Regions from separate parts of the Labrys sedimenti genome, predicted to be linked through region 3. Evidence: riboswitches for the same ligand, from Rfam matches in the RefSeq annotation. Region 3 holds a riboswitch; each other region holds the start of a gene.
What was found. Region 3 has a riboswitch for cobalamin ahead of metE (5-methyltetrahydropteroyltriglutamate--homocysteine S-methyltransferase). Riboswitches for the same ligand answer to the same signal wherever they lie in the genome.

Region 1: it holds a riboswitch for cobalamin, as region 3 does, so the genes downstream of both, U1R88_RS06890 (DUF1636 domain-containing protein) here and metE (5-methyltetrahydropteroyltriglutamate--homocysteine S-methyltransferase) in region 3, are expected to answer to the same signal.
Region 2: it holds a riboswitch for cobalamin, as region 3 does, so the genes downstream of both, U1R88_RS23985 (CbtB domain-containing protein) here and metE (5-methyltetrahydropteroyltriglutamate--homocysteine S-methyltransferase) in region 3, are expected to answer to the same signal.

The regions. Positions count from the first base shown of each region.
Region 1 covers NZ_JAXOUF010000002.1:101,454-108,753, reverse strand. The annotation lists partial or broken gene U1R88_RS06900 (hypothetical protein) at 1-594, opposite strand, end outside; gene cobW (cobalamin biosynthesis protein CobW) at 782-1,831, opposite strand; gene U1R88_RS06890 (DUF1636 domain-containing protein) at 1,828-2,211, opposite strand; cobalamin riboswitch at 2,320-2,536, opposite strand; gene U1R88_RS06885 (hypothetical protein) at 2,632-2,997, shown strand; gene U1R88_RS06880 ((2Fe-2S)-binding protein) at 3,193-3,648, shown strand; gene U1R88_RS06875 (xanthine dehydrogenase family protein molybdopterin-binding subunit) at 3,653-5,842, shown strand; gene cobU (bifunctional adenosylcobinamide kinase/adenosylcobinamide-phosphate guanylyltransferase) at 5,920-6,426, shown strand; gene cobO (cob(I)yrinic acid a,c-diamide adenosyltransferase) at 6,439-7,044, shown strand; gene U1R88_RS06860 (phosphatase PAP2 family protein) at 7,060-7,300, shown strand, end outside.
Region 2 covers NZ_JAXOUF010000010.1:66,215-73,514, reverse strand. The annotation lists gene U1R88_RS23995 (J domain-containing protein) at 1-108, opposite strand, end outside; gene U1R88_RS23990 (CbtA family protein) at 554-1,318, opposite strand; gene U1R88_RS23985 (CbtB domain-containing protein) at 1,337-1,549, opposite strand; cobalamin riboswitch at 1,583-1,713, opposite strand; gene U1R88_RS23980 (histidine phosphatase family protein) at 1,764-2,318, shown strand; gene U1R88_RS23975 (UDP-glucose dehydrogenase family protein) at 2,436-3,752, shown strand; gene U1R88_RS23970 (efflux RND transporter periplasmic adaptor subunit) at 4,187-5,353, shown strand; gene U1R88_RS23965 (efflux RND transporter permease subunit) at 5,369-7,300, shown strand, end outside.
Region 3 covers NZ_JAXOUF010000001.1:157,364-164,663, reverse strand. The annotation lists gene U1R88_RS00755 (porin) at 1-159, opposite strand, end outside; gene U1R88_RS00750 (fumarate hydratase) at 445-2,082, opposite strand; gene U1R88_RS00745 (TonB-dependent receptor plug domain-containing protein) at 2,231-4,153, opposite strand; cobalamin riboswitch at 4,267-4,459, opposite strand; cobalamin riboswitch at 4,550-4,746, shown strand; gene metE (5-methyltetrahydropteroyltriglutamate--homocysteine S-methyltransferase) at 5,010-7,300, shown strand, end outside.

The DNA.
Region 1 (7,300 bases), on a different contig from region 3:
GGTCCCCAACTCACGCGTGTGGCGGACATCGAGGGGAGGGTAAAGAGCGGGCGAAGACGCTTGCGGCTCCAGGAAGGTTCCATATTTCGGCACGGCGAGCGGCGCTTCCGGCTCGCCGAAATCGAGGCCGCCCAGCCTGGCGGCATAGAGCAAGGAGGCTCGGGCATTCCGGGGCCCACCCTCGCGCCAGTACTGCGCAAGCCGGTCCAGCGCCTCCTGCGGCACGGTGGAGAGCTGGGACAGTCGCCCATCCGGCCTAGCGTCACCGGGGATCAAGGCGAGCGCGATGCCGCGGGTGCGCGCCGTCGCCGCCAGTTCCTCCACGCCATAGCGCCAATAATCGAGGCCGCCGAGCAGGCGCACCACGATCGTCCTGGCGTGGCGGGCCGTCTTGTCGATGTAGAGGTCGACGGACATCGGATGGCGCAGCTTCTGCAGCGGCGCCAGGCGCAGATCGTCGAAGCCGGACGCAGCTGCCAGGGCGAGGTCGCTGTCGGTCAGCGAGGCGAACACGATCGCGCCGGGAGCCTGGTCGAGATCGACGGCGGCCTCGCTGGCATCGAGCGAACGCGTATCGGCCGGCAGCAGATGCATCAGACTATCCTTGCGGTATCAGCATGGCCCAAGTTCAGCATGGCCCAAGTGACGTAAGCGATACGGAATTGTCATTCCCGGCCGTATCCTCACAAGCTTTGCTTGTGAGTGGCAGCGAGGGGAAGGGAATCCAGGGCTGTCGAACTCGCCGGGGATGACAGTTCTGCTTCATCACTGCCCGATGCTATCACCCCTCCAGCGTCTTGCGGATGCCGGCCTGGTCGATGCCCTTCTCGCCGATGATGACGAGGCGGCTCGAACGGGTTTCCTCCGGCGCCCAGGCGCGGTCGAAATGCTGCGAGAAGCGGGCGCCGACGCCCTGGACCAGCAGGCGCATCGGCTTGCCGTCGACGGCGACGAAGCCCTTGATGCGCAAGATATCATGCTCCTCGGCCGCCGCCTTCAGCTTGCGCACCAGGGCATCGGCATCGAGGATGGCCGGCAGGTCGACCACGAAGGTGTCGAAATCGTCGTGGTCGTGCTCGGCCTCGTGGTCGTGATGGGAGGGCCGGGCCTCCAGGTCGTTCTCGGCCGCGGCCCCGAGCCCGAGCAGCACGGCCGCGTCGATGCGGCCCTCGGAGGTGCGCACCACCTTGACGGCGCGCGGCACGGTCTTCTCGATGTCCTTCTCCACGCTGTCGGCCTCGCCGGCGGAGAGGAGATCGGCCTTGTTGAGCACGACGAGGTCGGCGCAGAGGAGCTGGTCCTCATAGACCTCCTCAAGCGGATTGTCGTGATCGAGGGAAGCGTCGCCCTCGGCCTGGCGCTTGAGCTCTTCCGGGTCATCGGCGAAGCGGCCGGCCGCGACCGCCGCGCCGTCGACAACGGCGATGACGCCGTCGACGGTGACGCGCGAACGGATCGCCGGCCAGTTGAAGGCCTTGACCAGCGGCTTGGGCAGAGCGAGGCCGGAGGTCTCGATCACGATGTGCTCGGGCGCGTTCGGGCGTGCCAGCAGCGTCTCCAGCGCCGGCACGAAATCGTCGGCCACGGTGCAGCAGATGCAGCCATTGGCGAGCTCGACGATGGCGTCTTCCGGGCAGCTCTCGATGCCGCAGGACTTCAGGATGTCGCCGTCGACGCCGACATCGCCGAATTCGTTGACGATCAACGCCAGCCTGCGGCCGTTGGCGGTGGCCAGCAGGTTGCGGATCAGCGTGGTCTTGCCGGCCCCGAGAAAGCCGGTGACGATGGTGCAGGGAACTTTCGCGGTCTCTGATCTTACAGGGGCGTTCATTCGGCGGCGTCCTTGAGGGTTGGCAGGGGTGGGATGCGCGCGATCATGCTGCGCTTGAAGACGTCGGGACGGCCGCGCCAGGGCATCAGGCCATCGCTGGAATGGGCAAGGAGATCGATCCCGGTGAGGATGTCGGGGCCGCTCTCGGCAGTGAGATCGCCGAAGACATAGGTCCAGGTACCGGGCGCCGACAAAGCCACCGTGCAGGAACGCTTGCAATTGCCCAGGCACTCGACCGGCTGCAGCTCGACGCTTTCGGGCAGCATGCCGGCGAGAGCGTCGCGCAGCCGGGCGCCCTGGCGCGGCGCCTCGGGGGCATCGCCCTCGCGCCTGCAGGTCACGCAGACGAGCAGCCGGACTGGGAGAGTTGTTTCTGGCATCGGCCCTGTTCATCGCCGCCGGAGCGGATGGAGGGCGCGGGACCGACGGCATGGCCGGCGATCGTCCGGGAAGACGGAACCGGCCTCCGAGGCGCCCCGCCCGGACCGGTGACAACAGTACGACCGGCAGGTCTCCTGGCTCGCGGCTCATCGCCCCCCGCCGCCTTCCCGGTTGCCCAGTGGCCTCAAGGCGGGACGCTTGCCGCTTACAGTTGCGGGGGCAGCCGCGGCTTTGGCATCCAGGACAGCCCTCAACCGGGCCCCCTTCATCCGCACCGCATTCCCTCTTCTCTCTTAACGAGAGACCGATCGCAGCTGACATAAGGGGTGCGCGGGCGTGCTTGTCAATGTTCCCGCTTCCAAACCACGCGCAAAATCCGGCATAAAGGCCGACGATATCGCCACATCAGCGAGGCTGCCATGCCCGAAGAGAAGCCACCGGCACCGCCGACCGAGCCGGAGAAGATCGACGTCATCTTCCGCGGCGGTTCGGTGACGGCCATCGGCGTCGTGCTTGCCTTCTCGCTCGGCTTCCTCAACAACTGGGCCTCGCAGCCGGGAACCTGGATCCCGGAGGACCTGGCAGCCGTCTTTCTTATCGGGGGCGGCATCATCTTCCAGGTCTGGGCGCTGGCCGGCATGCTTTCGCCCACTTCGCTGCAGGGGCTGGTCTATCGCCGTATCGTCCGCATCTTCCTGACCGGCCTCATCCTCGTCTCGGTGGGCGTTCTCGTCGCCATCGCCGGCGATGCACTCGGCTACAGCCGGATCTGGTTCAAGCAATAGGCCAAGGCCCCTTCGCAACTGGCAGCCGCGTTTCTCGACGGTTTCCAGACTGCACAAACTCTCACGTCTGCGTTACCCGTCACCCCAGCGCCATGATTGCCGCCACAATTTGGCCTTCCCGCAATCGCCCACCAGAAGGCCGACGCCGATGGGCCCGGACCTTCTGCCCGGCATCAGCCGCTGGAAGGCCTGCCCATGGTTGCCATCACCGTCAATTCGACCACCCACCAGCTCGACATCGAGCCCGAGACCCCTCTGCTCTGGGTCCTGCGCGATGAACTCGGCCTCACCGGTACCAAGTTCGGCTGCGGCATCGCCCAATGCGGCGCCTGCACCGTCCATGTGAACGGCGCCGCCATCCGCTCCTGCCAGACCCAGATCGGTGACGTCGACGGTGCCACCATCACCACGATCGAGGGCTTGTCGGCAGACGGCAAGCATCCGGTCCAGCAGGCCTGGCTGGCCGAGGACGTTCCGCAATGCGGCTATTGCCAGTCGGGCCAGATCATGGCCGCCGTCGCCTTCCTGAAGGATACGCCCGCGCCCACCGATGCGGATATCGACAACGGCATCACCAATATCTGCCGCTGCGGCACCTATCCGCGCATCCGCGCCGCCATCCATCGCGCCGCCGAACTGATGAAGGGGTGAGGCCATGAACGCGATCGACCGTACCTCGACTGCGCTGAGCCGGCGCAGTTTCCTGGCCATCGGCCTCTCGGCCGCCGGCGGCCTCATGATCGGCGGCTTCATCCCCGATGCCGCCCACGCTCTTGATATTGCCGACCAGCCCTGGGCCGGCACGGCCACTGAAGGCGAGATCAATGCCTGGATCCTGATCGAGCCCGACGACACCGTGATCATCCGCGTGGCGCAATCGGAAATGGGCGAGGGCATCTTCACCGCCCTGCCGATGATCGTCGCCGAGGAACTCGGTTGCGACTGGGCCAAGGTGAAGCCCGAATACGCCTCGGCCAGCCGCAATTTGCGCGAGAACACCGTGTACAAGCGCATGGGCACCGGCGGTTCCGGCGCCGTACGCCGCTCGCGCGAATTCCTACAGGCCGCCGGCGCCAATGCCCGCGAAAGGCTGGTGCAGGCGGCGGCTGCGCGCTGGCAGGTACCGGCCGAAAGCTGCAGCGTCGATGCCGGCAAGGTGCTGCACCAGGCCAGCAATCGCAGCCTGCGTTTCGGCGAACTGGCCGGCGAGGCCGCCAAGGTCACGCTGGCCAAGGAACCCGCAATCAAGACACCCGAGCAGTTCACGCTGATCGGTAAGCCGCTGGCGCGCCTGGATACGCCGCCCAAGCTGACGGGAGCCGCCAAATACGGCATCGATATCCGCCTGCCTGATATGGTCTATGCCGCTGTGGTGACATGTCCCGTCTTCGGCGGCCGCGTGAAATCCCATGACGAAACCGCCATCAAGGGCCGCCGCGGCATCCTGGCCTTGGTGCCGATCGAGGGCGGCCTCGCCGTGGTGGCCGACCGGTTCTGGCGTGCCAAGGAAGCGGCGCTTGCCCTGCCGGTGATATGGGAGGAGGGCCCCGCCGCCGAGACAGACAGCAAGGGTTTCGACGCCGACTATGTCGCCGCCCTCGACGGCCCTGCCGTCACGGCGCGCAAGGAGGGCGATGTCGAGGCCTCCCTCGCTCGCGGCAAGCGTGTCGACGCCCTCTACCAGGCGCCGCATCTGGCCCATGCGCCGATGGAACCGCTCAACTGCACCGCCCATGTCCATGACGGCAAGGTCGAAGTCTGGATGGGCACGCAGAACCCCGATATGGCGCTCCAGCTCGCCGCCAAGGCGGCGGGCGTCGCTCCCTCCGAGGTGGAGATCCACAATTGCTTCCTCGGTGGCGGCTTCGGCCGGCGCGCCGTCAATGACGAGCTCGTTCAGGCCGTGACGGTATCGAAGGCGGTGGGCAAGCCGGTCAAGCTGGTGTGGACGCGCGAGGAGGACATGCACCACGACCGCTATCGCCCCCAGGCCGCCATCCGCTTCCAGGCCTCCCTCGGCGAGGACGGCCTGCCGGCGGCGATCCATGTCCGCACCGCCGTCGGGTCCATCCAGCGCTCGCTCGGCTGGGGCAAGGTGGAGAACGGCGTCGAGCCCTCCGCCGTCGAGGGCCTCGCCAACATGCCCTACCGCACCGGTGCGGCCCAGATCGACTGCATCCTCAAGAACACCCATGTGCCGGTGATGTTCTGGCGGTCGGTCGGCTCGTCGCAGAATGCCTTTGCCCTGGAGAGCTTCATCGACGAAATGGCCCAGGCCAGTGGCCAGGACCCCTATCGCTTCAGGCGCAAGCTGCTCGAGGGCAAGCCGGATTTTCTCGCCGTGCTCGACACGCTGGCTGAGAAGAGCGACTGGGGCAAGCCGCTGCCCAAGGGCCGGGGGCGCGGCATCGCCATCCACGAATCCTTCGGCACCATCGTCGGCGAGGTGGTGGAGCTCGCCGTCAGCCCGCAGGGCGAGGTGAAGGTCCAGCGCGTGGTGGCGGCCGTCGATTGCGGCCATGTCGTCAATCCGCTCACCGTGGAGATGCAGATCGAGAGCGCGGTGGTGTATGGCCTGTCGGCCGCCCTGTTCGGCGAGATCACTATCGAGAAGGGCGCGGTGGTGCAGGGCAATTTCGACGATTACCAGGTCGCCCGTCTCGCCGACACGCCCCCGATCGAGACCCATCTCGTGCTCAGCGGCGGCAAGAAATGGGGCGGCATCGGCGAGCCCGGCACGCCGCCGATCGCCCCGGCCGTCTGCAACGCGATCTTCGCCGCCACCGGCAAGCGCATCCGCAGCCTGCCGGTCAAGAACACCGACCTGAAATGGGGGCCGGTGTGAAGTCTTGCCCTTACCCCTCCATGAGAGGGTGAAATCGCTCCCTTGCCTTCCTGCCCCGAACCCGGCAGGAAGGCGGCATGTCCTCTCCCCGACTCACCCTCGTCCTCGGCGGCGCGCGTTCCGGCAAGAGCCGGCATGCGGAGAGCCTGATCTCGGCCCATCCCGCGCCCTGGACCTATATCGCCACCGCACAAGCCTTCGACGACGAGATGCGCGAGCGCATCGGCGAACACCAGGCCCGGCGCGACGCCAATTGGCACACGGTCGACGCGCCCCTGGCCCTGCCGGAAGCGCTTGTGGCGACGCAGGGTCCCGTGCTGGTCGACTGCCTGACACTCTGGCTCACCAATCTCATGCTGGGCGGCCATGACCTCAAATCCGCCTTCCTCCAGATGCAGGAAGCGCTTGGGGCTGTAGCCGGTCCGGTGGTGATGGTCAGCAACGAGGTGGGCCTGTCGATCGTGCCTGATAATGCCCTCGGCCGGGCCTTCCGCGACGAGCAGGGCCGGCTCAACCAACGGATCGCCGACATTGCCGACCGGGTGATCTTCATGGTCGCAGGCCTGCCGATGGTAGTGAAGTAATTGGATGCTGAGATGACTGACGATGCCGCACGCCACAAGGCGAAGATGGAAAAGCGCAAGGCCATGCAGGATGCCGAGGTCGCTTCCAAGACCATCACGGAAAAGGGCCTGCTGATCGTCAACACCGGCCCCGGCAAGGGCAAGTCCACGGCAGCCTTCGGGCTGATCATGCGCGCGCTCGGCCATGGCTGGCCCGTCGGTGTAGTGCAGTTCATCAAGGGCGCCTGGTCGACCGGCGAACGCAAGGCGCTGGAGCGCTTCGAGGACCTGGTGACCTGGAAGAGCATGGGCGAGGGCTTCACCTGGGAGACCCAGGACCGCGAGCGCGACGTCGCTGCCGCCGGGCGGGCCTGGGACGCGGCCAAGGCGTTGCTGGCGGATCCCGCCATCCGCCTCGTTGTGCTCGACGAAATCAACATCGCCCTGCGCTACGATTATCTCGACCTCGCCGAGGTGGTGGAAACACTGAAGGCGCGCCGGCCGGACCTGCATGTCGTGGTCACCGGCCGCAATGCCAAGCCGGAGCTGATCGAGGCGGCCGACCTGGTGACCGAGATGACGCTGGTGAAGCATCACTTCGCCGCCGGCGTGAAGGCCCAGCAGGGCATCGAGTTCTAAGGCGCGGCCGTCCTCATGATCCAACAGCATCCCGAGCGCTCGGCGCTGGTCGCCATCCTGTGCGTCGCCGGCGCCGCCCTGATCTTCGCCGTGCTCGCCGGCCTGGTCATGCAGGGCGGCACGGAGGCCTTCGATCGCGCCATCCTTTTGATGATGCGCAACCCCGCCGATCTCACCGATCCGCTCGGGCCGGGCTGGCTCGAAGAGATGATGCGCGATTTCACCGGCCTGGGCGGCGTCGGCGTGCTGACGTTGA
Region 2 (7,300 bases), on a different contig from region 3:
GGGCGCACGAAATTCGCCGGCGTTCCGGCAACCGGCATGTTCGCATAGCCGTACGCTCGCCGGCTGGACCTCTTCGGCCCTTGGGCGCACCCGGATGCGATCAAACAAGGGCGAGTCCAGATCCATAATGACACACTATGCGAGGGTGAACACAAATGGGCAAGCGCGAGCTTGGACGCAAGAGCGTTTTGTAAATCGAACGAAGCACATCAAATCGCAAAGACGCGTGAAACCAAACAGCGAGAGCGACAAGCGTTCATACCTGAACACGCTTTGCTCAGGGGTTAATCGAAGGCGGAATGCCGCTGCACAATCTGAAATATGGGGTCTGTCGACCCAAAAAAGAAAGAGGCCGCCCAATGGCGGCCCAAGTCTTAGGGAGGAAACGCCCAAGGAGGGCAGTGGAGGAGCGCAAAGGCGCATCCGCCACGTCCCTAAACTGATCCTCATCGGTTCATTTCGCAAGTGCGAAATGAAATAAATTTTGAAAACCGGCCTGAAATCGAGCCAGTGTTGTAAAAATGCGACGTTTGACGCGGTGCCCGGCTTCTTTTCAGCGGCGGGCGGGGGCTTGCAGCAATTTCTGTGCTGCAATGCCGAAGGCGATCCCGAGCGTCGCCCACAGCACGGCATGAATGCCGAGCGAGGCGATGCGGAACTTCCACAACACCGTGGCCGAAAAATCGGCCGGGATGTCGTTGACCGTCGGCAGGATCTGCATGGCCACGACCATCACCACCAGATAGGCTGCCGCCCCCACGAGGTTGGCGTTCCAGCGGCCGAGGCTGGCAGCGAGCCGGTTCGCGGTGCCGAGAGCCGCAGCCATCGTCACGAGGGACAGCAGGATCAAGCCGAAATAGAAGGCGGTGCGCAGGCCGATGGTGTCGGGATTGCCGACGGCCGGCGGGTTGGCAGGATATTTGATCTGTGGCACCACCATGATGGCGGCGAAGCCGACGAGGGCGATTAATCCGGCGGTTGCGCGCGGGCTGAGGCTGCCGATCCGGCCCTGCGCGAAGGCAAAGATCAGGGCGAAGATGCCGCCGAGCGCTGCGCCATAGACGACCATGCCGGTGACGAGGCCGTAGCTGGCCTGGACCGGCCGGCTGACCGGCTCTTCCTCATGATCGTGGGCCGCGGCCGCCTGCGCGGCGCCGGGCGTCGGGGCAGCCGTCGGAGCCGGCTCTGAGGCGTGGCTTTCCTCGAAAGCGATGGCGGCGTCGACCTGGGGCTCACCGAACACCCAGGCGAAGCCGGACGCAAACAGTCCGGCCAGGATGCCGATCAGCATCCCCCGGATCAAAAGCGATCTAACCATGTCGTGTGCCTATGCGCCCTAGTGGCAGGGGAAGCCGAGCAGATGGCGGGCGTCATGCACGAATTCGTGGATGTAGACGCCGGGAATCAGCGAGGTTGCGCCCTGTTCGGCGCCAACGAAATAGATGGCGAGCACAGCCAGGAGCACAGTGAAGAGCGCCCAGGGCAGGATCTCGCGGACCGGGATGGCGATCGGCTGCTGGGCGACGGGTGCCAGAGTTGCGGTGGTCATGAAAAGCTCCTTGGGATTACGCGTCCCGTTACGAGTCATGCTGCCTTGGAAGAGGTCTGACTTCCGGATTGACGCCGCAGCGCCGCCGTTCACAGTGGCGCGACCGTGCCGGAATTCCACCGGCTTCCCACCCTTGGCAAAGCTCTTCCATAAGAGCGCAAGTCACGGATATGTCAATATTCTGGAAGCGACTTTATCTTGGGGAATTGCCTTCATGACGCCACGCCTGATCCTGCTGTGCCATGGAGCGACGCCCGCACTGCGTGCGGCGGGGTTTCCACTCGACGAGGCGCTCGACGCGAGGGGGGAGAAGGCGGCTCGGGACCAGCAGGGACGTTTCGCCAAGGCGACCCGCGTCCTGAGCAGTCCGGCGCTCAGGGCCCGCCAGACGGCGCATGCCCTCGGCCTCGATCCTGAAATCGACGAGGTCCTGCGCGAATGCGACCATGGCCGCTGGGCGGGGCTTGGCCTGGAGGCGGTGGCCGCCGCCGAGCCCGAAGCGCTTGGGGCGTGGCTGACCGATCCGCAGGCCTGCCCGCATGGCGGTGAGAGCATTGCGGCCGTGATTGCACGGGTCGGTGCCTGGCTCGATGGCGGGCGGTTCGAGGGCTACACGCTGGCCGTTACCCATGCCTCGGTGCTGCGCGCGGCGATCGTTCATGTCCTCGGCAGCGAGCCTCGTTCCTTCTGGCGCATCGAGGCCGGCCCGCTGGCGAGCGCTGATCTCAGGCCTTCCGCCCGCGGCTGGTCGCTGCGGCTAGGGGCGTAGAGGCGTCTCGGCAAGGCCCTCCGGCAGAGCTGCTTTTCCTTTTTCGTCATTGGCATGTCGCCGGGCCTTTTGTAGACACGGCTCTGACGGGTTAGTCGCCCAAACAGGATTGATGTCATGCGCGTTGCAATGATCGGTACGGGTTATGTTGGCCTGGTGACGGGGGCTTGCCTCGCCGATTTCGGCCATGTCGTCACCTGCGTCGACAAGGATCCGGCCAAGATCGAGGGCTTGCTGGCCGGGCGCATGCCGATCTACGAGCCGGGCCTCGACGATCTGGTGGCGCGCAATGTGCGCGAGAAGCGCCTGTCCTTCACCACCGAGCTCGCCCCCGCCGTGCGCGATGCGGCCGTGGTGTTCCTGGCTGTCGGTACTCCCTCGCGCCGCGGCGACGGGCATGCGGACCTGTCTTATGTCTATGGCGCGGTGCGCGAGATCGCCGCGGCGGTCGAGGGCTTCACGGTGGTGGTGACCAAGTCGACCGTGCCGGTCGGCACTGGCGACGAGGTCGAGCGGCTGATCCGCGAGGTCAGGCCGGATGCCGATGTCAGCGTGGTGTCGAACCCCGAATTCCTGCGCGAAGGCGCGGCGATCGAGGATTTCAAGCGCCCGGACCGCATCGTGGTCGGCACTGAGGAGCAGCGCGCCCGCGAAGTGATGGGCGAGGTCTACCGCCCGCTCCATCTCAACCAGGGGCCGCTGCTGTTCACGGCCCGGCGCACCTCCGAACTGATCAAATATGCCGCCAACGCCTTCCTGGCGACCAAGGTCACCTTCATCAACGAGATCGCTGACCTGTGCGAGAAGGCTGGTGCCAACGTGCAGGAGGTGGCCCGCGGCATCGGTCTCGACAACCGCATCGGTTCCAAATTCCTGCATGCCGGGCCGGGCTTCGGCGGTTCGTGCTTTCCCAAGGATACGCTCGCGTTGCTGCGCACCGGCCAGGAGCATGGCGTGCCACTGCGCATCGTGGAGGCGGTGGTCGGGGTCAACGATGCCCGCAAGGCGGCGATGGCACGCCGCGTCATCGCGGCGTTGGACGGCAACATCGCCGGCAAGACGGTGGCCCTGCTCGGCCTTGCGTTCAAGCCGAACACCGATGACATGCGCGACAGCCCCTCGATTCCGATCGTGCTCGCCTTGCAGGACAAGGGCGCACGGGTGCGGGCCTATGATCCCCAGGCGATGGAGGAGGCCCGCAAGGTTCTGAGCGATGTCGACTATCGCTCCAGTGCCTATGACTGCCTCGATGGCGCCGATGTCGCAGTGATCGTCACTGAATGGGACGAGTTCCGGGCGCTCGACCTCGAGCGGGTCAAGAACCTGCTCACCCGCCCGGTGATCGTGGACCTGCGCAACATCTACCGGCTCGAAGACATGAAGCGGTACGGCTTCCGCTATGAGAGCATCGGGCGCGAGGGGACTGTGCCCTGAGCTGACGAAGCCCCGGATATTTGCGCGACCGGGCGCAGCCGCGGCTGGCTTGAGAAGGCTGGGGAGGGCTTCGCCTCGTTTGGGGCGGGCCAGCACGCCCGGCTTCGCACACAACCGAATGCAGCTCTACGGCTCTCAAGCGCAGGCGCGAGAAATCACAGGCCTGTTGCGGATTTGCATCAAGTCCCAACTCATGGTTGCAGGGCGCCGATCTTGATTGGATCAAAGCGCTAAGAATTATCATACTATAAGGCTTACACGGCGATTCGACCGCGATTCCGGCCGGTGGAGCGCTGAACAGGATCTCCGAACCTGCCCTGGCGGTGCAGGCTGGGAAATCCTGCAAAATTTTCAGACGCCAGTTCCAGTGCCCGCGACAAGGCCATTAGCCATGCGGGCGGCTTGGCTGAGGCGCTTTGCTTGCGAGGATGTTCATGTCGAGGTTGCGTCGCAAATTGAGTCGGCTGGCCGCCGGCGTGCTGGCATTGACGGCCGTCGAGGGGATGGGCACCGCGCTTGCCCAGCAGATGCCGGCCATGCCGGTTACGGTGGCCAATCCGGTCAAACGCAAGATCACTGAAGCGCTGGAATTCACCGGCCGTTTCCAGGCCTGGCCGCAGGTGAACATCACCTCGCGCGTCACCGGCTATCTAGACAAGTCGAGCTTCGTGGAAGGTTCCCTCGTCAAAGAGGGCGATGTGCTGTTCGCGATCGATCCGCGTCCGTTCCAGGCTGCGGTCGACCAGGCGGCCGCCCAGGTGAAGATCACGCAGACCAGGATCGACCTGACCCAGGCCAATCTGGCGCGCGCCGAGGCGCTGAAGAAGAGTGGCAACGTCACCGACGCGACCTATCAGGCCAACCTCCAGGCCTATCAGGAGGCGGCGGCCTCGATCGATTCGGCCAATGCGGCCCTGGCAACCGCCAAGCTCGACCTCAACTATGCCACCATCACCGCACCGATCTCGGGCAGGATTACCCGCCAGTTCGTCTCGCGCGGCAATCTGGTGGTGGCCAACTCGACCTCGCCGCTGGCGTCGATCGTCGCAGTCGATCCGATCTTTTTCTACTTCGATCTCGACGAAGCGAGCTACCTTGCCTATCAGCGCGCCTCCAAGGGCAAGCTGGATAGCGGCGGTAAGGATCCCACGCTGAAGGTCGAGATCGGCCTGTCGGACGAGAAGGGGTTCTCCCATAAGGGCACGCTCGACTATATCGCGCCCCAGGTCGACGCCCAGACCGGCACCGTTACGGCCCGCGCCAAGGTGGACAATCCCGATGGCTTCCTCACATCGGGCCTGTTCGGGCGCATCCGCATCACCATCGGCGAGCCCTACGAGGCGCTGGTCGTGCCGGATGTAGCGGTGAGCCAGTCGGCACAGGGGCGCACCGTCATCGTGGTCGGCGCCGACAAGATCGCCAATCCGCGCGTGGTGGAACTCGGCCCGAAATTCGGCAGCTTCCGCGTGATCAAGTCGGGCCTCAAGCCCGAGGACCAGGTGCTGATCAACGGCCAGATGCGCGCCCGCCCGGGCGGCGAGGTCGTGCCGCAACCCACCAAGCTGGACGTGCCGGAAACGCTCGTTCCCGACCCGAACTGATCGGGAGCGCAGCCCATGAAATTCGGCCATTTCTTCGTCGACCGCCCGATCTTTGCCGCCGTCGTCTCGATCGTCACGGTGGTGATCGGGCTCGTTTCCTATGTCGGCCTGCCGATCGCCCAGTTCCCGCAGATTGCCCCGCCGACGGTGGTGATCAACGCCACCTATCCCGGCGCCAATGCCCAGACCATCGCCGAGACGGTGGCGGCGCCGTTGGAGCAGTCGATCAACGGCGTGGAAGGGATGATCTATCAGACCTCCCAGGCCACCAATGACGGCTCGCTGCAGATCACCGTCACCTTCGCCACCGGCACCGATCTCGATATCGCCCAGGTGCAGGTGCAGAACCGCGTCTCCTCGGCGGAGCCGCGCCTGCCGGCCGAGGTGCGGGCTCTCGGCATCACGGTCAACAAGTCGTCTTCCGACTTCCTCTTGATCGTCACGCTCTATTCGCCGGATAATTCGCTGAACGACTATGGCATCTCCGACTATGCCATTCTCAACGTCAACGACATCCTGGCCCGCGTCGACGGTGTCGGCTCGACCTTCGCCTTCGGCCTGCGCGAACCCTCGCTGCGCGTCTGGCTCGATCCGAACCGGCTTGCCAGCTTCGATTTGACGGCGGGTGAGGTCGTCCAGGCCCTGCGCGAGCAAAACGTGCAGGTCTCCGGCGGCACGCTCGGTGCCCAACCCTCACCCAACAACACCACCAGCGAGATCACGGTCACCACCCAGGGCCGTTTCCAGGACGCCGAGCAGTTTCGGAACGTCATCATCAAGTCGACCCCGGATGGCCGCCTGCTCAAGCTGAGGGACGTCGCCCGCGTCGAGGTCGGCGCCAAACAGTACAGTTCCAACCTCTATCTCGACAGCCAGCCGACGGTGGGCATCGCCGTGCTGCAGCGTCCGGGCAGCAATGCGCTTGCGACCGCCGATCGCGTCAAGGCCAAGATGGACGATCTGGCCAAGGCCTTTCCGCCGGGGCTGAAATATTCCATCGTCTACAACCCCACCGAATTCGTCTCCGCCTCGATCGAAGCCGTCTACGAGACCTTCTTCGAGGCGATCGTGCTGGTGGTGATCGTCGTCTTCGTCTTTCTGCAATCCTGGCGCGCAGCGATCATCCCGATCATCGCCATTCCCGTCTCGATCATCGGCACCTTCGCGGTGATGGCGGGGCTCGGCTTCTCGCTCAACATGCTCACACTGTTCGGGCTGATCCTGGCGGTGGGCATCGTGGTCGACGACGCCATCGTGGTGGTGGAGAATGTCGAGCGCAACATCCATGACGGCATGACGCCCAACCGGGCCGCCCATGTCACCATGGACGAGGTCGGCCGCGCCGTGATCGCCATCGCCCTGGTGCTGTGCGCGGTGTTCGTGCCGACCGCCTTCATTCCGGGCATATCGGGGCTGTTCTACCAGCAGTTCGCGGTGACAATCGCGGCCGCCACGGTGATCTCGGCCTTCAACTCGCTGACCTTGTCGCCGGCGCTCGCCGCCCTGTTGCTCAAGCCGCATGACCCGGAGCATCGCAGCCGCTTCTTCCTGTTCCGTTGGCTCCGGGCAGCGGGCGACGGCTTTAACCGTGGCTTCGACAGGATGTCGCGCGGCTATGGCGGTTCAGTCGGCTTTGCCGCTCGCCACAAGCTGTTGTTCCTGGCCATTTATGGAGGCCTGCTCTACGCCACCTTCTATGTCTACACCAAGGTGCCGACGGGCTTCGTGCCGGAATCGGACCAGGGCTACGCCATCGTAGTGGTGCAGTTGCCCGACGGTGCGTCGCTGGAACGCACCGACGCCGTGGTGCGCAAGGCGCAGCAGATCGCGGCAGGCAGCCCGGGCGTTGCCCATGTCATCGGTGTCGCCGGCTTCTCGGGCGCGACCTTCACCGCCGCTTCGAATGCGGCCACCATCTTCGTGCCATTCAAGCCGTTCGACGAACGC
Region 3 (7,300 bases):
GTCGGTGCCCGGAATATAGAAAAAGCCCGGACCGAATGCCGTACAAACCTTCACATATTCGACAGCCTCGCCCTTGCTCATCGGCAGGTCTGCAGCAGAGGCGGCCGCAATGCCAAGAAATCCGGCGCCAGCGCCGAGTAAAATTGCACGAATAGACATGGAAATACCCCGATCTCATAAGTCGACCCTTTCAAAAGGGCCTCTCTCTTCGGCAAGCCGGCAAAGCAATATTGGGCATACGGAAGAGGCGCAGTCGTTGTGCACTGCGATATCGAAGCTTTCCTCCCAGGCGAGACATTACACAATGTTAAGGTGAGTCACCGTTCTGACACAAAGGGGCTTTGTCCATGACAGTTGCGAATTCGCAACAGCACGCGAAACGTGCATGAAAAAGGCCCCTCCCTTTTCAGGAAGAGGCCTCGCCGAAAAAGCAGGCGCGTGAACTCAACCCAGGTTGAGTTCCTTGAAGAAGTCATTGCCCTTGTCATCGATGACGATGAAGGCCGGGAAGTCCTCGACCTCGATGCGCCACACCGCCTCCATGCCGAGTTCGGGATATTCCAATACCTCGACCTTCTTGATGCAGTCCTGGGCGAGGCGCGCGGCGGGGCCGCCGATGGAGCCGAGATAGAAGCCGCCATGCTTGGCGCAGGCCTCGCGGACCTGGGCGGAACGGTTGCCCTTGGCCAGCATCACCATCGAGCCGCCCGCGGCCTGGAACTGGTCGACATAGCTGTCCATGCGCCCCGCCGTGGTGGGGCCGAACGAGCCAGAGGCATAGCCGGCCGGCGTCTTGGCCGGGCCGGCGTAATAGACCGGATGATTCTTGAGATAGTCGGGCAGGCCGCCGCCCGCCTCCAGGCGTTCGCGCAGCTTGGCATGGGCGAGGTCGCGGGCCACAATGATCGGGCCGGTCAGCGAGACGCGCGTCTTCACCGGATGGCGCGACAGCGTCTCCAGGATGTTTGACATCGGCTGGTTGAGGTCGATCTTCACCACCGCCCCGCCGAGCGTGCTCTCGTCGATCTCGGGCAGGAAGCGCGCCGGATTGTGTTCCAGCTCCTCGAGGAAGACGCCGTCGCGGGTGATCTTGCCCATGGCCTGGCGATCGGCCGAGCAAGAGACTCCGAGCCCGATCGGCAGGCTGGCGCCATGGCGCGGCAAGCGGATGACCCGCACGTCATGGCAGAAATACTTGCCGCCGAACTGGGCGCCGACGCCGAGCGACTGGGTGAGCTTGTGCACTTCCTTCTCGAGCTCGAGGTCGCGGAAGGCGTGGCCGAGTTCGGAGCCCTCGGTGGGCAGGCTGTCGAGATAGCGCGCCGAAGCGAGCTTCACCGCCTTCAGCGTGAGTTCGGCGGAGGTGCCACCGATCACCACCGCCAGGTGATAGGGCGGGCAGGCTGCCGTGCCGAGCGTGAGGATCTTCTCCTTCAGGAAGGCGATCAGGCGATCCTTGGACAGGATGGAAGGCGTGGCCTGGTAGAGGAAGGTCTTGTTGGCCGAACCGCCGCCCTTGGCGACGAAGAGGAACTTGTAGGCCTCCTCCCCTTCCGCCGAAATGTCGATCTGCGCCGGCAGGTTGGTCTTGGTGTTCTTCTCCTCGAACATCGACAGCGGCGCCAGCTGCGAATAGCGCAGGTTCTTCTTCTCATAGGCATCGCGGATGCCCTGGGCGATGGCGCCTTCGTCCTCGCCCTCCGTCCAGACCTTGCGGCCCTTCTTGGCCATCACGATGGCGGTGCCGGTATCCTGGCACATGGGCAGCACGCCGCCGGCGGCGATATTGGCGTTCTTGAGCAGGTCATAGGCGACGAAGCGGTCATTGTCCGTCGCCTCGGGATCCTCGAGGATGTTGCGCAATTGCTGGAGATGGCCGGGGCGCAAGAGATGGTTGATGTCCATGAAGGCCTGCTCGGCCAGAAGCCGCAATGCCTCGCCATCCACCTGCAGGATCTCGCTGCCGCCGAGCTTCTCGACCCGCACGCCTTCGCTGGTCAGCTTGCGATAGGGCGTTTCGTCCGCTCCCAGGGGAAACAGGGGAACATGGGGATAGCGGGCATTGGAGGCGGAATCGGGCATGGAGAGGGTCTCCGGATCAGGACGAGCCGAGGCGGGGCCAGGGCGCCGCCAGTTTGGCCCTGATGTAGTCGCTTTTCTCGCCGCTGCCTATGATCAATTGGAATCGTTCCATGCTGAAGGCGAACTCCGAGTGCATGGGCATCACCTGTCAGAAAGCGCTCAGGCGGACGCCGCCATAGACGCCAATCCCCAGCTGCTGGAAACCGACCGGGGTTTCGTAGCGGCGGTCGAGCAGGTTGTCGACGCGGGCGAACACGCTCGCGCGCTCGTTGACCTTGTAGTCCGCAGCCAGATTCACCGTCGCATAGCCGGAAGCCTTTAGGCGCGGGATCGAGAAGCTGCGATTGCCGTCGATCCAGGAGCCGACATAGAGCACCATGGCCGACAGGTTGAGCGCCTCCGTCGGCGACCAGTCAACCTCAAGGCTTGCCTTGTGCCTGGGCCGGCGCAACAAGCTTGTTTCGGTGACGTCGTTGCGGGCGATGGTGAAGGTATAGTCCCCTCTCAAGGACATCTGCTGGTTCACCCGGACCGAGACGAAGGATTCATTGCCATAGGTCGTGGCCCGGCCGACATTCACATTGGTGGTGAAGGTGTCGTTGTAGTCGATCAGATTGCGGATGCGGTTGTAATAGAAGGTAGAACCGATGCGCAGGCGGTCTGCGAACAGGGGCTGCTCGAAGCCGACGTCGTAACCGCTGCTTTCTTCGGGCTTCAGATTGCGGTTGGCATAGAAGAAGGGCGGATAATCGCGATAGAGTTGGCTGAGGGTCGGCGCCTTGAAGCCGGTGCCATAGCTCGCACGCAGCAAGGTCCCGGTCGCCGCGATCGTATAGGCGGGCGCGACGCGCCAGGTCAGATGGCCACCGAAATCGTCGTTGCGGTCGTAGCGCAGGTTCGAGGTCAGGTAGAAATTCTCGAACCAGTTGGACTGGAGCTGAGCGAAAGCCGCCGAATTGCCGCTGGAGGCGGTCAGGTCTTCGGCCTGCAGGCGATAATTCTCGCGCTCCAGCCCGAGAGTGAGCTTGTGGTCATCGGTAATTGCGACCTCCTGGCGCAGGTCGAACTTCAGGCGCTCGCCGATGCTGGTCGATGGCGGCGTCATGTTTTCCGGAGAAGGTACGCTGCGCCGACGATCCCTGAGATAGTCGATGCCCAGGACGGTCCGATAGCGATCATCGAGCGAGTGCCAAACGACCTCGCCACGCGTGAGGAAAAGCCCTTCAGTCTGCGAACTGTGCAGGGCATTCGGCCCGGTGAAGGAATCGCCGGTGAACAGGAGCTTCGAATCGGAGTAGCGCGCGATCAGGCTGGCGCTGAGATTGTCGGTAAAATCAGCGCCGAGCCGGGCCGAATAGACCTTGTTGTCATAGAGGTTGCCGATGGCCCTCTGGCCGGGCGGCAGCAGGTCGGTCGGCGTCACCGGCGTGTCGGTGGCACGGAGATGGTCGATGCCGAAAGCATAGTTGAACATCGAGTGCGAGCCGCTCAGGCTGATGCGCTGGTTGAAGGTTCCGAAGGAACCGCCTTCCAGCATGGCCGTCAGTTTCGGCGTGCCGGATCCCTTCCTGGAGGTGATGGCGATCACCCCGCCAATGGCATCGGCGCCACAGAGGCCGCTTTGCGGGCCGCGCAGCACCTCGATCCGCTCCACATCGCCTGCCAGCAACTTGCCGAAATCGAAGGCGCCGTTGGGATTGCCGGGATCGCCGACATCGATGCCGTCGATCAGCACCTTGACGTGATTGGCGTTGGAGCCGCGCATGAACACCGCGGTCTGGCTGCCCGGACCGCCGGCCTGCACGAGATTGAGGCCGGGCACGGTGGCCAGCACATCGCTTACCGTGCGGCGCTGCCCCTTCTCGATCTCCTCGGCCGTGATGACCGTGACCGCGCTGCCGAGCTGGCTGGCCGGCGTCGGCGCCCCGGTGACAACGACGGGGTCGAGTTCGATCGGCTCGTCGCCCGCCGCCGGCTGTGCCCGGGCTGGAAGGGTCGGCAAGGCGGCAAGGGAAGCCAAAAGCACAAGCCCGAGACCGGGCAATACGGCTGCAGGGAAACGATTGATCACGTCAGACCTCGTCGCGACGTCCAGTGGCCGTCACCGCGAGGAGGCCCGCACCGTCATGCCCGGAGGCGCAAACGGTTCGGCTTCCATCGGAACACCCCGCCCGATGTCGTCGCGCGTGACCACGGCTGACGGCAGGTCTCCTGGCTGGCGGATCGCCGTCTCCTGCCGCCTTCCCGGATCGCGATCCAGTGGCCGTTCTGGCAGGAACTCACCGCTCACAGTTGCGGGGGCAGCCGCGCTTCGGGCATCGGCCCTCGTCGCGTTCCCATTTGATCCTCGAAAGGAACCGTCACATCGACGCCGTAGTCGGATCGGCCCGCGCCGTCAACTCGCCAGAGATGTAATGCCTATATAAACATGTCTTTATATCAGCCTTGACTTTCAGCGTGCCTTGGCGTCTGCTCGCGTGGTCGAGGTTCTTCCATCCTCGTGATGGAAGCTAAGAGGGAAGCCGGTGCGATGCCGGCGCTGCCCCCGCAACTGTAGACGGCGAGAGCTTGCTCATCATGCCACTGCCTGCTTTTCGCGGGTGGGAAGGCGGGCAGGCCCGGTGACCCGTGAGCCAGGAGACCTGCCCCGACGAACGTAAACGTCCTCGGGCGGGGTGTCCCGGTGGTTGCGTGACCAGAGCCAGAGTTCCTGGCAGGTCAGGCGCTCCCGTACGGCCTTTGCCCCCAGTTCTTCATGGGGTCTGCCGATGTTCAAGCTTCAAACTGCCGTCATGCGTGAAGGCGCGGCCAATCCGGCTGCCCGACGACGAATGCGTTGCGGCGTGCCCTGACGGCGCGCCGCTGCTCCGCTCCCCTCTTCCATTCACCGCAAACCGGGACCCATCGGTCACCGGCAGGAGACACGCATGTCCATTCCAATCTCGACACTCGGCACGCCGCGCATCGGTCCGCGCCGCGAACTCAAGACGGCCCTGGAGGCTTTCTGGGCCGGAAAGCAGGACGAAACCGCCCTGCTCTCGACGGCCGCCCAGCTGCGCGCCAGCAACTGGGCCCGGCAGAGCCTGCTCGGTGTCACCCATATCCCGTCCAACGATTTCTCGCTCTACGACCAGGTCCTCGACATGAGTGCGACGGTCGGCGCCATTCCCCGCCACTATGGCTGGGAAGGCGGCCCGGTCTCGCTTGCCACCTACTTCGCCATGGCGCGCGGCAGCCACGGCCATGATGGTCGCGACCACGATGATCGAGGTAATATGGGCTGCAGCCATGGCGGCCACGGCGGCGGGCTTCCCGCGCTCGAAATGACCAAATGGTTCGACACCAACTACCATTACATGGTTCCCGAATTTCGCCGCGGCCAGGCCTTCGAGCTCGCCTCGACCAAGCCCATCGACGAATTCACGGAGGCCGCGACGCTCGGCTTCCACACCCATCCCGTCCTCATCGGGCCGGTGACCTATCTGCTGCTCGGCAAGGGCAAGGATGCCGGCTTCGATCCGCTCGCCCTCCTGCCCGGGCTTCTGCCCGTCTATGCCGAGATCCTGCGCAGGCTGGCCGCGGCCGGTGCCGACTGGGTGCAGTTCGACGAGCCCTGCCTGGTGCTCGATCTCGACGAGCGGACACGCACGGCGCTGCGCCAGACCTACGATGTCCTGGCCGGTACAGTCTCCGATCTCAAGATCATGGTGGCGAGCTATTTCGGCGGCCTGGGCGACAATCTCAATCTGGCGCTCGCCCTTCCGGCAGCCGGCCTGCATCTCGACCTGGCAAGGGCACCGGAACAGCTCGGGCGAGCGGTCGAGGAAGCACCCGCCGACAAGGTGTTGTCGCTAGGCGTGATCGACGGCCGCAATGTCTGGCGCAGCGACCTGACCACCCTTCTCGACAGGATCGAGCCCGATGTCGCGGCTCTCGGCGCGCATCGCGTGGTGCTGGCTCCCAGCTGCTCCCTGCTGCACGTGCCCTATGACCTTGCGCTGGAAACGGAACTCGACCCCGAGCTGGGCAAGTGGCTCGCCTTTGCGGTGCAGAAGATCGGCGAACTCAAAACTCTGGCGACTGCGCTGGTCGATGGTCGCAAAGCCGTCGGCGAAGCGCTTGGCAGCTCGGACGCGGCCGCAGGCTCCCGCCGTGTATCCGATCGTATACACAATCCGGCCGTCGCCGATCGCATGGCCGCGATCAGACCGGCCATGCACGAACGCCAGCATCCCTACCCGCTACGCCGTCGCGCCCAGGAATGGCTTGGCCTGCCGTCATTTCCCACCACAACGATCGGTTCGTTCCCGCAGACGAGTGCCGTGCGCACAGCCCGCGCGGACCATGCAAAGGGTCTTATCGGCGATGCCGATTATCACGGCTTCCTGCGCCAGGAGACGGCGCAGGCCATCGCCTGGCAGGAAGAGATCGGCCTCGACGTGCTGGTGCATGGCGAGTTCGAGCGCAACGACATGGTGCAGTATTTCGGCGAGCAACTGGCCGGCTACGCCTTCACCCGGCACGGCTGGGTGCAGAGCTACGGCTCGCGCTGCGTGCGCCCGCCGATCATCTATGGCGACGTCTCGCGTCCCCGGCCCATGACGGTGGATTGGGCGCGCTTTGCCCAGTCCCTCACCAGGCGCCCCGTCAAGGGCATGCTCACCGGGCCGGTCACCATGCTGCAATGGTCCTTCGTGCGGGACGACATCGAACGCGAGCAGGTCTGCCGGCAGATCGCCCTCGCCTTGCGCGACGAGGTCGGGGATCTCGAACAGGCCGGCATTCGCATCATCCAGATCGACGAGCCGGCAATTCGCGAGGGGCTGCCCCTCAGGCACGCCGAAAAGGAGGCCTATCTTGCCTGGGCGGTCGCGTGTTTTCGTCTTGCCTCCTCGGGTGTCGACGATGCCACCCAGATCCACACCCATATGTGCTACTCGGAGTTCAACGACATCATCCATGCCGTCGGTGGCCTGGATGCGGATGTGATCTCGATCGAGACTGCCCGGTCCAGAATGGAGCTGCTCGATGCGTTCCGGGCCTATCGCTACCCCAACGAGATCGGCCCCGGCGTCTACGACATCCACTCTCCCCGCTGCCCCGGCGTGGCTGAAATGCGCGACCTCCTCACCAAGGCGCAGGAACGGATCGCCGGCGACCAGCTCTGGGTCAACCCCGATTGCGGCCTGAAGACCCGCAGCTGGGCGGAAGTCCGGCC